Regions from separate parts of the Micromonospora sp. CPCC 206061 genome, predicted to be linked through region 2. Evidence: riboswitches for the same ligand, from Rfam matches in the RefSeq annotation. Region 2 holds a riboswitch; the other holds the start of a gene.
The links. Region 2 has a riboswitch for cobalamin ahead of V6V89_RS15495 (CbtB domain-containing protein). Riboswitches for the same ligand answer to the same signal wherever they lie in the genome.
Positions count from the first base shown of each region.

Region 1: another riboswitch for cobalamin. It lies ahead of V6V89_RS10630 (ribonucleoside-diphosphate reductase subunit alpha); the one in region 2 lies ahead of V6V89_RS15495 (CbtB domain-containing protein).

Region 1 covers NZ_JBAKHX010000010.1:59,282-65,384, reverse strand. Annotated here, with positions in the region: gene V6V89_RS10640 (serine hydrolase domain-containing protein) at 1-511, opposite strand, end outside; gene V6V89_RS10635 (ribonucleotide-diphosphate reductase subunit beta) at 581-1,579, opposite strand; gene V6V89_RS10630 (ribonucleoside-diphosphate reductase subunit alpha) at 1,576-3,924, opposite strand; cobalamin riboswitch at 4,047-4,262, opposite strand; gene V6V89_RS10625 (response regulator transcription factor) at 4,335-4,529, opposite strand; gene V6V89_RS10620 (hypothetical protein) at 4,739-4,861, shown strand; gene V6V89_RS10615 (YcnI family copper-binding membrane protein) at 5,154-5,882, opposite strand; gene V6V89_RS10610 (DeoR/GlpR family DNA-binding transcription regulator) at 6,095-6,103, opposite strand, start outside.
Region 2 covers NZ_JBAKHX010000018.1:67,192-73,294, forward strand. Annotated here, with positions in the region: gene V6V89_RS15470 (hypothetical protein) at 1-2, opposite strand, end outside; gene V6V89_RS15475 (phosphoribosyltransferase) at 95-547, opposite strand; gene V6V89_RS15480 (cobyrinate a,c-diamide synthase) at 544-1,881, opposite strand; gene cobO (cob(I)yrinic acid a,c-diamide adenosyltransferase) at 1,875-2,477, opposite strand; gene V6V89_RS15490 (magnesium chelatase subunit D family protein) at 2,494-4,368, opposite strand; cobalamin riboswitch at 4,414-4,542, opposite strand; cobalamin riboswitch at 4,547-4,721, shown strand; gene V6V89_RS15495 (CbtB domain-containing protein) at 4,754-4,939, shown strand; gene V6V89_RS15500 (CbtA family protein) at 4,945-5,664, shown strand; gene V6V89_RS15505 (hypothetical protein) at 5,661-6,038, shown strand.

The DNA of each region.
Region 1 (6,103 bases), on a different contig from region 2:
CGGCCAGGTCCAGCCTGCCCTTCTCGACCTGCTGGAGAACGAGGATGGACGCGTACACCTTGGTGAGCGAGGCGAGGTCGAAGATGGAGTCCCGGTACATCGGCACCCGCTTGGCCTCGGACAGCTCGACCGGTCCGGCGCCGTAGCGCAGCGCGTGCCCGACCGCGATGTGACAGTCGACCCGTCCGTTGATCATGACGAGTGCCGTCGCGCCGGCGTAGGTGGGGTGTTTGGGGTTCTCTGGAGTGGGCTTGAGGAACCGGCGCAGCTCGGCGGCCAGTTTCGCCTCGTAGGCGGCGACGGGTCGGGGTTTGGCGGCTCCCGCGGACGGTGTCGCGGTGGCGGTGGGCGCGGGCTTGATCCCGGCGGCGCCGGCGCCGGAGGCCTCCGGGCCGGTGGAGGCGTCCAGGCCGTCCGTCCAGACCGGGGACGACTGGCTGGCGCAGCCGGCCAGGCCGGCCGCCACCGCGGCCAGCCCGGCGCTGATGACGCCACGACGCGAAATGGACACGGCGTGATCGTGCCATGGGGCACGAGGGCAGGAAAGAGAGGGTCGTACGACGGTCTCAGATCGGTCCGGTCAGAAGTCGTCGTCGAAGCTGACCGTGCCGCTCACCCCGACCTGGTACGCGGACACCCGCCGTTCGAAGAAGTTCGACAGTTCCTGCACGTCCTGCAGTTCCATGAACGCGAACGGGTTCTTGCTGCCGTACATCGGCTCGATGCCCAGCACGGCGAGCCGCCGGTCGGCGACGTGCTGCAGGTACTCGCGCATGTCGCCCAGCGACATGCCGGACACGCCCTGTTCGAGCAGATCGGCCGCGAACTGCACCTCGCACTCGACAGCCTCGGCGAGCATGTCCCTGACCTGCTGCTCCATCTCGGCGTCGAACAGGTCCGGCTCCTCCTGGCGCACGGTGTCCACCACGTCGAACGCGAATGCCATATGCATTGATTCGTCGCGGAACACCCAGTTGGTGCCGCTGGCGAGGCCGTGCAGCAGGCCACGGGAGCGCAGGTAGTAGACGTACGCGAAGGCGCCGTAGAAGAACAGGCCCTCGATGCAGGCGGCGAAGCAGATCAGGTTGAGCAGGAACGCCCGCCGGTCGTCCCGGGTCTTCAGCTCGCGCAGCTCGAAGATCGAGTCGATCCACTTGAAGCAGAACTCGGCCTTGCGGGCGATCGAGGGAATGTTCTCCACCGCGGCGAACGCCTCGAACCGCTCCTGCTCGTCCGGTACGTACGTGTCGAGCAGGTTCAGGTAGAACTGGACGTGTACCGCCTCTTCGAACAGCTGCCGCGACAGGTAGAGCCGTCCCTCGGGCGAGTTGACGTGCTGGTAGAGGTTGAGCACGAGGTTGTTGGCGACGATGGTGTCGCCGGTGGCGAAGAACGCGACCAGCCGGCTGACCAGGTGCTTCTCCGCGGGGGAGAGCTTCGACAGGTCGGCGAGGTCGGAGTGCAGGTCCACCTCCTCGACCGTCCAGGTGTTCTTGATGGCGTCCTTGAAGCGGTCGAAGAAGTGCGGATACCGCATGGGCCGCAGGGTCAGGTCCATGCCCGGGTCGAGCAGCATCATTGGCACGCCTCGCAGGTCTCGGGGTTCTCCAGGGAGCAGGCCACGTCGTCGGAGACGACTGAGACGTTGGAGCCGTCGGTGACTGCTGCTACCTGGGTGGTGATGGCGACGGTGGCCTGCTGGATCCGGGTCGCCGGTCGCGACCGCAGGTAATAGGTCGTCTTCAGTCCGGCTTTCCAGGCGTACAGGTACATCGATGAGAGCTTGCCGATGGTGGGCGCGCTCAGGAACAGGTTCAGCGACTGCGACTGGTCGATGTACGGCGCGCGGGCGGCGGCCAGGTCGATCAGGGAGCGCTGCGGCAGTTCCCAGGCGGTGCGGAACAGCTCGCGAACGTCGGCGGGCAGGTCCGCGATGCCTTGCACGGACCCCTCGGCCCGCTTGATCTGCTCGCGGATCGGCGCCGTCCACAGCCCGCGCGCCTTCAGCTCGCGTACCAGATAGGTGTTGATCTGAAGGAACTCGCCCGACATGGTCTCGCGCTTGAACAGGTTGGACACCTGCGGCTCGATGCACTCGTAGCAGCCGGCGATGGAGGCGATCGTGGCCGTCGGCGCGATCGCGACCACCAGCGAGTTGCGCAGGCCGGTCGCCGCGATCTTCGATCGCAGCGCCGCCCACCGATCGGTCTGCGACGGTTCGACGCCCCACAGGTCCGGGTGCAGCTCACCCTGGGCGGCGCGGGTTTCCGGGTACGCCGGATGCGTGCCGAACCGCTCGGCCAACTCGGCGGACGTCTCCAGCGCGGACAGGAAGATCTCCTCCTGTACCCGGGTGGACAGCTCCCGGGCGGCGTCCGCGTCGAACGGTAACCGGAGCGTGAAGAACGCGTCCTGCAGGCCCATCAGCCCGAGGCCAACCGGCCGCCACCGCGGGTTCGACGCCGCCGCCTGCGCGGACGGGTAGAAGTTGATGTCGATGACCCGGTCCAGGAAGAGGACCGCGGTGCGCACCGTCGCACGCAGCTTCTTCCAGTCGACTCCGTCGGCGGTGACGTGCGCGCCCAGGTTGATCGAGCCCAGGTTGCACACCGCCGTCTCGTCGTCGCCGTTGACCTCGAGGATCTCGGTGCACAGGTTCGACAGGTGGATGGTGTTGCCCGGGGCGCCGGTCTGGTTGGACAGCCGGTTCGACGCGTCCTTGAACGTCATCCACCCGTTGCCGGTCTGCGCCAGGGTGCGCATCATCCGCCCGTACAGGTCACGGGCCTTGACCGTCTTGACCGCCTTCTTCTCGGCCGCGCGGTAGGCCTCCTCGAACTCCTCGCCGTACAGGTCGGGCAGCTCCGGCGCGTCGCTCGGGTCGATCAGGGACCAGTCGGCGTCGGCCTCGACGCGGCGCATGAACTCGTCCGGGATCCAGTTGGCCAGGTTCAGGTTGTGCGTGCGGCGGGCGTCCTCGCCGGTGTTGTCGCGCAGTTCGAGGAACTCCTCGATGTCCGGGTGCCAGGGTTCGAGATAGACGCAGGCGGCGCCCTTGCGCCGGCCTCCCTGGTTGACCGCGGCCACGCCGGCGTCGAGGGTCTTGAGGAACGGCACGATGCCGTTGGACTTGCCGTTCGTGCCGCGGATCAGCGCGCCCCGGCCGCGGACGCGGGACCAGGAGATGCCGATGCCGCCGGAGAACTTCGACAGCTTCGCGACCTGGTGATAGCGCTCGTAGATCGAGTCGAGCTCGTCGCGCGGCGAGTCGACCAGGAAGCAGGACGACATCTGGGTGTGCCGGGTGCCCGAATTGAACAGCGTCGGCGAGCTGGGCAGGTAGGCCAGGCTGGACATCAGCCGGTAGAAGCCGATCGCCTCGGCCGGCGTCTCGGACAGGCCGCAGGCCACGCGCAGCAACCAGTACTGCGGCGTCTCCACCACCAGCCGGGACCGCGGATGGCGCAGCAGGTACCGGTCGGCGACCGTGCGCAGCCCGAAGTACTCGAACCGCAGGTCCGCGTCGGGATCGACGGCGTCGTCGAGCTTGCGCGCGTTGCGGGCCACGAACTCGGCGGTCTCGTCGCCGATCAGCCCCTGCTGGTGCGCGTGGCGGATCGACTGGCTGAAGCTCGCCACCCCCTGGCCGCGGACCTCCTTGTCCACGAACGCGGCCAGCAGCCGCGCCGCCAGCTTCGAGTACTGCGGCTCCTCACCGATCAGCTCGGCCGCCGTCTGGATCGACAGCCGGTCCAGTTCGGCCGTGGTGGCCCCGTCGTACAGCCCGCTGATGGTCTTGGTCGCGACCCGCAGCGGGTCAACCTCGGCCAGGTCGTCCACCCACCGCTCGACCGCTCTAACGATCTTGTTGACGTCTACCGGTTCGCTGTCGCCGTTGCGCTTGCGGACCCGCATGACTGTCATGTCCCCCTACCCTCCGCTTCTGCCGAGGTCGCCGGTGCGCAGGGGGACGCCCCACCGGCCCGTGGCGCGGACCGGCTGATGGCGTCGGCCGTCCCGCGCGGCCTTCGACCACCGCACGCCCGGTGGCGTGCGGTGCGCTGGCAGGTCTTCGGACTCGCGGGCATGACCACGGATGGTCATCTACTGGCCGTCGCTTCCCAGGCCGGCAAAGGCCCAGTGCTTGGTTGACGGCGGTCGTTCCCACTCACCGCTGCGGGGCAGTCCCGGACTCACACCGGGGTTCCCTCTTGCCTCGACCGTCCTGGCGGGACGGTCGAACCAGCTGCAGGCAACACCATATATGGGTGTCAGCTCAAAATCACAACACCAGATGGTGTGTCGGGTGTGTCGCTCGGCTCGGGAGCGCGCCGTCAGGCGGTTTCGACGACCCGGTTCTCCCAGGCCCAGGCGGCGATCTCGACGCGGTTGCGCAGACCGAGCTTCGTCTGGATGGTCGACACGTGGCTTTTGACCGTACTCAGGGAGATGAACAGTTCGGCGCCGATCTCCAGGTTGGTGCGGCCGCGTGCGATCTCCCGGACGACCTCCATTTCGCGGTCCGACAGCGACGGTAGCGTCCTGTCGGGTTCTCGTCCGGGCCTGGTCAGGTGGCGTAGTAGCCGTACGGTGATCGACGGGGCTCCTGACAGCTGACGGCCGGCGACTCTCCGACGCCGCCTTCAACCAGTGCCTCGACAACGCCCCGAAGACCGGCGCCACCGGCAGGTTCGGTGACACCGCGGTATGCCTCGGCGAACTCGGCCTCCACATCGACGTGGAACACCAGCCCAACCAGCGATTCTGGCCGTTCCAATGGATCGAACTGGGGCTGTATCTCGGGCTTGGCGCACTGCTCGCGGCGGTCGGTCTGTGGCGCATCCAGCGCCGGGTCAGCTAGGGCGACTGCTTTTGTGGTCGAGCGGCGACGAGACGCGGGCGCGTCGCACCGGCTGAAGATCCGTTTTCTCCCGGCGAGCGGCGGGTACAGGCAGGCGCATGAGTAGCAAACGGCATCCAGTCGATCGCGACACCGCCACCGATCAGCGCCGGTCCGGTGCCGACGGGGACGAGGGCCGCGACGAACAGCGCGCCCGAACGGCGGCGCCGGACACCGACGCCGCCGCGCCCTTCAGCGGAAACGAGGACAGGAACCGTGATCGACGGGACGAACCCGGCGACAGGTAACGCCGTCAGCTGGCCTGGGTGCCCGACCGCCGCCAGGCCAGCATCCCGAACGCCAGGCCAGCGAGGCCCGTGATCAGACCGGCTACGCCGGCCGCGGCGTACCAGCCGGAGGCGCCGTCGTCCGAGCTCGTGTCGGCCAGGTCGGCGTTCGCGTTCACGACCGCCGCGCCGGTACCGGCCGGCTGCGCGGCTGCCTTGGTCAGCTTGAGGATCGGCGCGGGGTGCTCCGGCTCCTCCTGCCCCGCCTGGGGCTCCTCGATCCAGCGCACGACCTCGCCGTTGGAGTACGTCTGGAGGGCCTTGAAGGTGATCCGGTCCACTTCGGGCAGCGGGCCGGCGGAGACCTCGAACTCCTGGAACTGACCCGGCTTGACCTCATTGCCAGGGGCCGCCGTCCAAGTGATCTTCGAGACCGCCTCGGTGACCTCGCTGTCGTGGACCTTCAACGGCGTCGCTAGCTTCGTGCGCTCGACCGTGGCGGTCCAGCCGGGTGTCGGCCGGGTCGAGACCGAGGCGATCGCCGTCTGCGTCGGGATCGTCACCTCGACCTTCACCGTCGAGGCGTTGTCGCGCTCGTTCGGCACCCGAAACGCCAGCTTCGCGTAGCCGCCCTGCGTCGCCTCCCGCGGGTTCACCGTCACGTGCGCGGACGCCGGGCCCACGCCAATGCCCAGGCCCGCCACGGCACCGGCCAGCACCGCGACCCCGAGCCCGGCTGCCATCCGTACGCGCATCTGCACTCCTTCACCAACCGCCGGGCTCGCCCGGCGAGAATCCATGGACCGTCCGAGAGGTAGTCGTGGATCATGTCCGGTTGGTTCCCGCGGGATCGGCGTCGACGCCGGACCGCCCGGCACGGCGGCGGCCATCACCATCGAACCGCCGACACCGAGTGCGGTCTGGGCGCCGATCAGCAGGCCCGGCGTCGGCGCGAACGCCGGCCCGGTTAGGCCGT
Region 2 (6,103 bases):
ACGGTGGGGCTCCTCCGTTCGCGGGAGTTTGTGTGATCGCACTATCTCGCGCTCAAGAGCGTTGGCACATCCCGCCCAAGGCGGTGGAAAAACCTCAAGACCACGGAAAGTTGATCCACAGTTCAGTGCGACGCCACACGTACTCGCACCTCACCTGGGTGTGTGGCTTCTCGTACAGCACCGCGCAGCGCACGTCGGCGACGTGCTCGCCGCAGAAGTCGTGTACCAGCTTGAGCGTCGCGCCGGTGTCGGCGACGTCGTCGGCGATGAGCACCCGCGAGCCCGCCAGGTCGACTGCCTGAGGCACCGGCGGCAGCATGACCGGCATCGGCAGCCGCTCGTCGACGCCGGTGTAGAACTCCACGTTCATCACGTGGACGTTCTTGACGTTCAGGGCGTACGCCAGCGACCCCGCCAGAAACAGGCCACCGCGGGCGATACCCAGGATCAGGTCGGGCCGGAACCCGTCGGCCGCGACCTGGGCGGCCAGCTCGTAGCCGGCACCGCCGAACGTCGCCCAGTCGAGATCCTCGCGCTCTTCGGTCATGGGGCAACCTTAAGAGCCGCGCCCACCAGGCTGCGCGGGATGTCCGGGTGGCCGGCCCAGTGCAGGTGCAGGTACGAAGCGTGCACACCGGCTGTGACGAAGCCCTCCGGTGCGGCGCCGCGCCACGCCCACGCCGGCGTGGTGCCCGCGCGCGGTGTGACGGCCGTGCGATGGAACTCGTGGCCGGTAACCCGGGTGCCGGCCGGTGCCAGCGCGCTGTCCGACAGGGCCGCCGCGTCGCGGTAGCCGAGCGTGAGCCGGTCGGTCATCACCGCGTCCGCGTCCAGCACCCCGCACATCGGGGCGCCGTCGAGGCTGCGGCTCAGCCAGAGCAGACCCGCGCATTCGGCCGCTATCGGCGCTCCGGTCGCGGCGAGGGCGGCCACCGCGGCGCGCAGCGGGGCGTTGGCGGCGAGCCGGTCGGCGTACACCTCGGGGAAGCCGCCACCGACGACCAGCGCCCGTGTGCCGGGCGGCAGCGCCTCGTCACGCAGCGGGTCCACAGTGGCCACGTCGGCGCCCGCCCCGTGTAACAGCTCGACCGTTTCGGTGTACCCGAAGGTGAAGGCCGGTCCGCCGGCGACCGCGACCAGCGGACGGCCCGGGACCGGATCCAGAGCCGGCGACCACGGTGCGGCGTCAAGCGGTGGTGCGGCCCGCGCCACCGCTCCGACCGCGTCCAGGTCCACACCGGACGCCACGAGAGCCGCCAGCGCGGCCACCGACGCCTTCGCCTCCGCGGATCGTTCGGCGACCGGCACCAGGCCGAGGTGCCGCGACGGCGCGGCCACCGCTCCGTGCCGGCGCAGTGCACCGAGCACTGGTACGCCGACCTCCTCGCAGGCGTCGCGAAGGATGTTTTCGTGGCGCTCGGAGCCGACCCGGTTGAGGATGACGCCCGCGATCCGCACCTGCCCGAACGACCGGAACCCGTGCACCAGCGCCGCCACCGAGCGCCCCTGCGCGGACGCGTCGACCACCAGCAGCACCGGTGCCCGCAGCAGCGCGGCCACATGCGCCGTCGAGCCGAAGTCTCCAGCGCCTGTGCGGCCGTCGTACAGGCCCATCACGCCCTCGACGACGGCGAGATCGGCGCCCGCGCTGCCGTGCGCGAACAGCGGCCCGATCAACTCCTCCCCCACCAGCACCGGGTCGAGGTTGCGACCCGACCGGCCGGCTGCCAGTGCGTGGTAACCGGGGTCGATGAAGTCGGGGCCAACCTTGAAGCCGGCGACCCGCGTCCCGCGCCCGGCGAACGCGGCCAGCAGCCCCGTAGCGACCGTCGTCTTGCCGTGGCCCGACGCGGGTGCCGCGACGACGACCCGGGCTACCACTCGATCCCTTGCTGGCCCTTGCGGCCCGCGTCCATCGGGTGCTTGACCTTGGCCATGTCGGTGACCAGGTCGGCCAGGTCGACCAGGCCAGCGGGCGCGTCCCGGCCGGTGACGACCACGTGCTGGCCACCCGGACGGTCGCGCAGCGTCGCGACGACGTCGGCCACGTCGACCCAACCCCACTTCATCGGGTACGTGAATTCGTCGAGCACGTAGAACCGATAGGTTTCGGCGGCCAGGTCGCGTTTGATCTGCGCCCAGCCCTCGGCCGCCTCGGCGGCGTGGTCGCGTTCGGTGCCGGGGCGCCGGATCCACGACCAGCCCTCGCCCATCTTGTGCCACGTGACGTGGCCACCCTTGCCGGTCTCGCCGAGCGCCCGAAGGGCCGACTCTTCACCGACCTTCCACTTCGGACTCTTCACGAACTGGTAGACCACGATCGGCCAGCCGGCGCTCCACGCCCGCAACGCCATCCCGAACGCCGCCGTCGACTTCCCTTTGCCGTGTCCGGTGTGGACGGCCAGTACCGGCTGTCGTCGGCGCTCGCGGGTGGTGAGCCCGTCGTCCGGCACCGTCTCCGGCTTCCCTTGCGGCATCAACGATCCCTTCCGATCATGCGGCGCGACGCAGCGTGGTCGCGGACAGGTCCTCCAGGCGCAGGCAATCGGCCCCAAGTGCGGCGGCCAGGCGCCGTGCCAGACCCAGCCGCACCGGCCCGGCCTCGCAGTCGATGACCACCGCCGCGGTGCCGCCGAGCTCCGCCACCACGGCCAGCGGATCGGGGCCGGCGGTGGCCCTCCCGTCCGTGACGAGCACGAGGAGCGGCCGGCGGCGCGGGTCGCGGCGGCGCTCGGTGCGCAGCGTGGTCGCCGCCGCGCGCAAGCCGGCCGCGAGCGGCGTGCGCCCACCGGTGCGCAGTTCGGCCAGCCGCACCACGCCCACCTCGTGACTGGACGTCGGCGGCAGCACCTCTTCGGCTCCGGCACCCCGAAAGGTGATCATGCCCACCCGGTCACGCCGCTGATACGCGTCGCGCAGCAGCGACAGCACCGCCGTCTTGACGGTGCGCATCCGCTGCCGCGCCGCCATGGAGCCGGAGGCGTCGACCACGAAGAGCACGAGATTGCCTTCCCGACCCATGTGCACGGCCTCGCGCAGGTCTCCACGATGGACGGTGCGGCTGCCGCGCGCGGTGGCGGCTCTCAGGGTCGCGGGCAGATGCACGGGAGCGCTTTCCGCGCGGGGCAGCCGCGCGCCGACCACGCGGCCGCGCGCGGCATACGCGGCGGAGCGCCGCCCGGTGTGCGCCCGCTGACCGGTCTTCGGGAGCGTGAGCACCTTCGGTTTGTATGGCGTCCCCGGCGCCGACGCCGGCTTGGTGGGCGCCCCCTCCCCATCAGCCGCATCGGGACGCGGTGCGCCTCCACCTCCACCACCGTCGTCCGGCCCGTCATCCCGGGTGTCATCCGGCGTGTTCTCGGCCGCGTCCAGCGCGTCCTCCAACGCCTGCTCGTCCGTCCCCGGCGGATCGAGCGGGTCACGGCGGCGCCGGTGTGGCAGGGCCAGACGCGCCGCCTCCCGCACCTCCTCGGCGGTCACCTCGGCACGCCCGTGCCACGCCGCGAGCGTGAGCGCGGCGCGTGCCACCACGATGTCGGCCCGCAGCCCGTCCACCCCGTACGCCAGGCAGAGGCGCGCGATCCGGTCGAGCTCGGCGTCGGGCAGCACCACGCCGGGCAGCCGCGACCGCGCGGCCCTGATCCGCTCCCCGAGCGTCGCGTCGGCAGCCGCCCACCGGGCCGCGAACCCGTCCGGGTCCGCGTCGTAGGCGAGCCGCCGGCGCACCACCTCGACGCGCGGTGCCGGCTCGGTGGGCGCCCCGACGGACACCACGAGGCCGAAGCGGTCGACGAGCTGCGGGCGCGGCTCACCCTCCTCCGGATTCATCGTGCCGACGAGCAGGAACCGCGCCGCGTGCTTCACCGACACCCCGTCGCGCTCGACGTGGGCGCGTCCCATCGCGGCGGCGTCCAGCAGCAGGTCTACCAGGTGGTCCGGGAGCAGGTTCACCTCGTCCACATAGAGCAGTCCACGATGGGCGGTGGCGAGCAGCCCAGGCTCGTACGCCTTGACGCCGTCGGCGAGCGCGCGCTGGATGTCGAGCGTGCCCACGACCCTGTCTTCGGTCGCGCCAACCGGCAGCTCGACGAGCGCGGCACGGCGCGTGCGGGCCGCGACGCCGGAGGGGTGCGGCCCGTCCGGACACTCCGGGTCGGGCGCCACCGGGTCGCAGGCGAACCGGCACGGCGTGACGACGTCCAGCTCCGGCAGCAACCCGGCGAGCGCGCGGACCACGGTCGACTTCGCGGTCCCCTTCTCGCCCCGCACGAGCACTCCCCCGATCGCGGGATTGGTTGCGGTCAGCAGGAGTGCGGTGCGCAGGTCGTCGAGGCCGACGACGGCTGAGAACGGGTATGGCGCGGGCATGTGCGCGAGTCCCTTCCGCGGGTGTCCACGCCCGCGTATCGGTGCGGATGAGCCGAGCGCCCGAAGTGTCTGACTCCCGGGTTGACCCCGGTCACAGTGGCGGGACCGTCCCGGACTCGCACCGGGTTCCTCCGTCACACGCTCGCTCGGCCATGCTAGCGGTGCAGGTGAGGAAGCGATACGCTGCCCAGGCCACGGTGTACGGGAAGCCGGTGTGAATCCGGCGTGGTCCTCGCCACTGTGACCGGGGAGCGCTCCGCTCACCACGCCACTGGGCCGACACTGGTCCGGGAAGGCCGAGCGGAGTGTGCTGATCCGGGAGCCAGGAGACCGGCCGTGGCATTGACCGGATCGCCACGAGGCATGGACGAGAGGAACACCTGGCATGTCGTCGCCCGCACCCTCCACATCGGTTGCTCCCATCCGCGTGCCCGTCTTCGCGTGGCTGCTCGTCGCTGTCGCGCTGGGCGTCATCTACGTGCTGCTTCAGCTCAGCGGCACCGCGTTCGCCGAGCAGCTGCACGAGTTCACACACGACGGCCGGCACGCGCTCGGCGTGCCCTGCCACTAACCCCCGTGACGTCCCTGACACTCGGCGCCGTGCTGCGCCGGGGGGCGCTCTGCGGCCTGATCGCGGGCCTCGCGGCCGCGCTGGTCGGGCTGCTCCTCGTCGAGCCGCGCCTCGACGAGGCGATCGCCCTCGAAGAAGCCTCGCACGAGGAGCCCATGTTCAGCCGCGGCACGCAGGTCTTCGGTGGTGCGGTCGCCGCGGTCGCGGTCGCGGTGTGCCTCGCGCTCGTCGTGGCCGTGGTCTTCGCCGGCGTACGCCACCGGCTGCCGGCCAGCACCGACTTCGGCCGCGCGGCACTGCTCGCGTTCCTCGGATTCGTGACGGTGGCGCTCCTGCCGGCGGTCAAGTACCCGGCGAACCCACCCGGCGTCGGTGATCCCGACACGGTGACCGAGCGCACGGTGCAGTACCTCACCCTCATCGCCGCGGCGATCGCCATATCGTGGCTCGCGTTGCTGGTGCACCACCGGCTCGCCGGCCGCTCGTGGCCGGCGCAGCACCGCACGGCCACCGCCGTCGCGGTCGCCGCGATCGGATACGTCGCGCTGCTCATGACGTGGCCGCCGAACCCAGATCCGGTGCCCGACACCATGCCGGCCGACCTGCTGTGGGACTTCCGGGTGGCATCGCTTGGCGAGCTGACCGCACTGTGGACGGTTTTCGGCTTGACGTTCGCGCTGTCGCTGGTGCCCCGCCGCGCCCCGGCGTCCGCCCGCTCCGCGTGAACCGCGTCACCGTCACGGTCTGCCGCGGCTGCTGCTGCGGCACCGTGTCGAAACACCCGGACGTCGACCACGACGGCCAGCTGCGAACGTTGCGCGCAGCGGCGGGTCACCAGCACCGGGTACGCGCCAGCGAATGCCTCAACGTCTGCGATCAGTCCAATGTGGTCGTCGTACAGCCAGCACCGGCGGCCCGGAGCGCCGGCGCCCGCCCGGTGTGGCTCGGCGGCGTTCTCGACGACAGGGCGGTGGCGGCCATCACCGACTGGCTCGCAGACGGCGGCCCGGGCGTCGCGGCGGTGCCCGAACCCCTCGCCACCCACGCCTTTCCCGCTCCACGCTGGCCCGAGGCCCGAGCTCGCCTAACCGACCGCTGACCCAGGCCGCGCTGCTCAAGCCCTCAACCCGAGGACGCCGTTGTGTGGCGCCCCTGGGCGGCGTG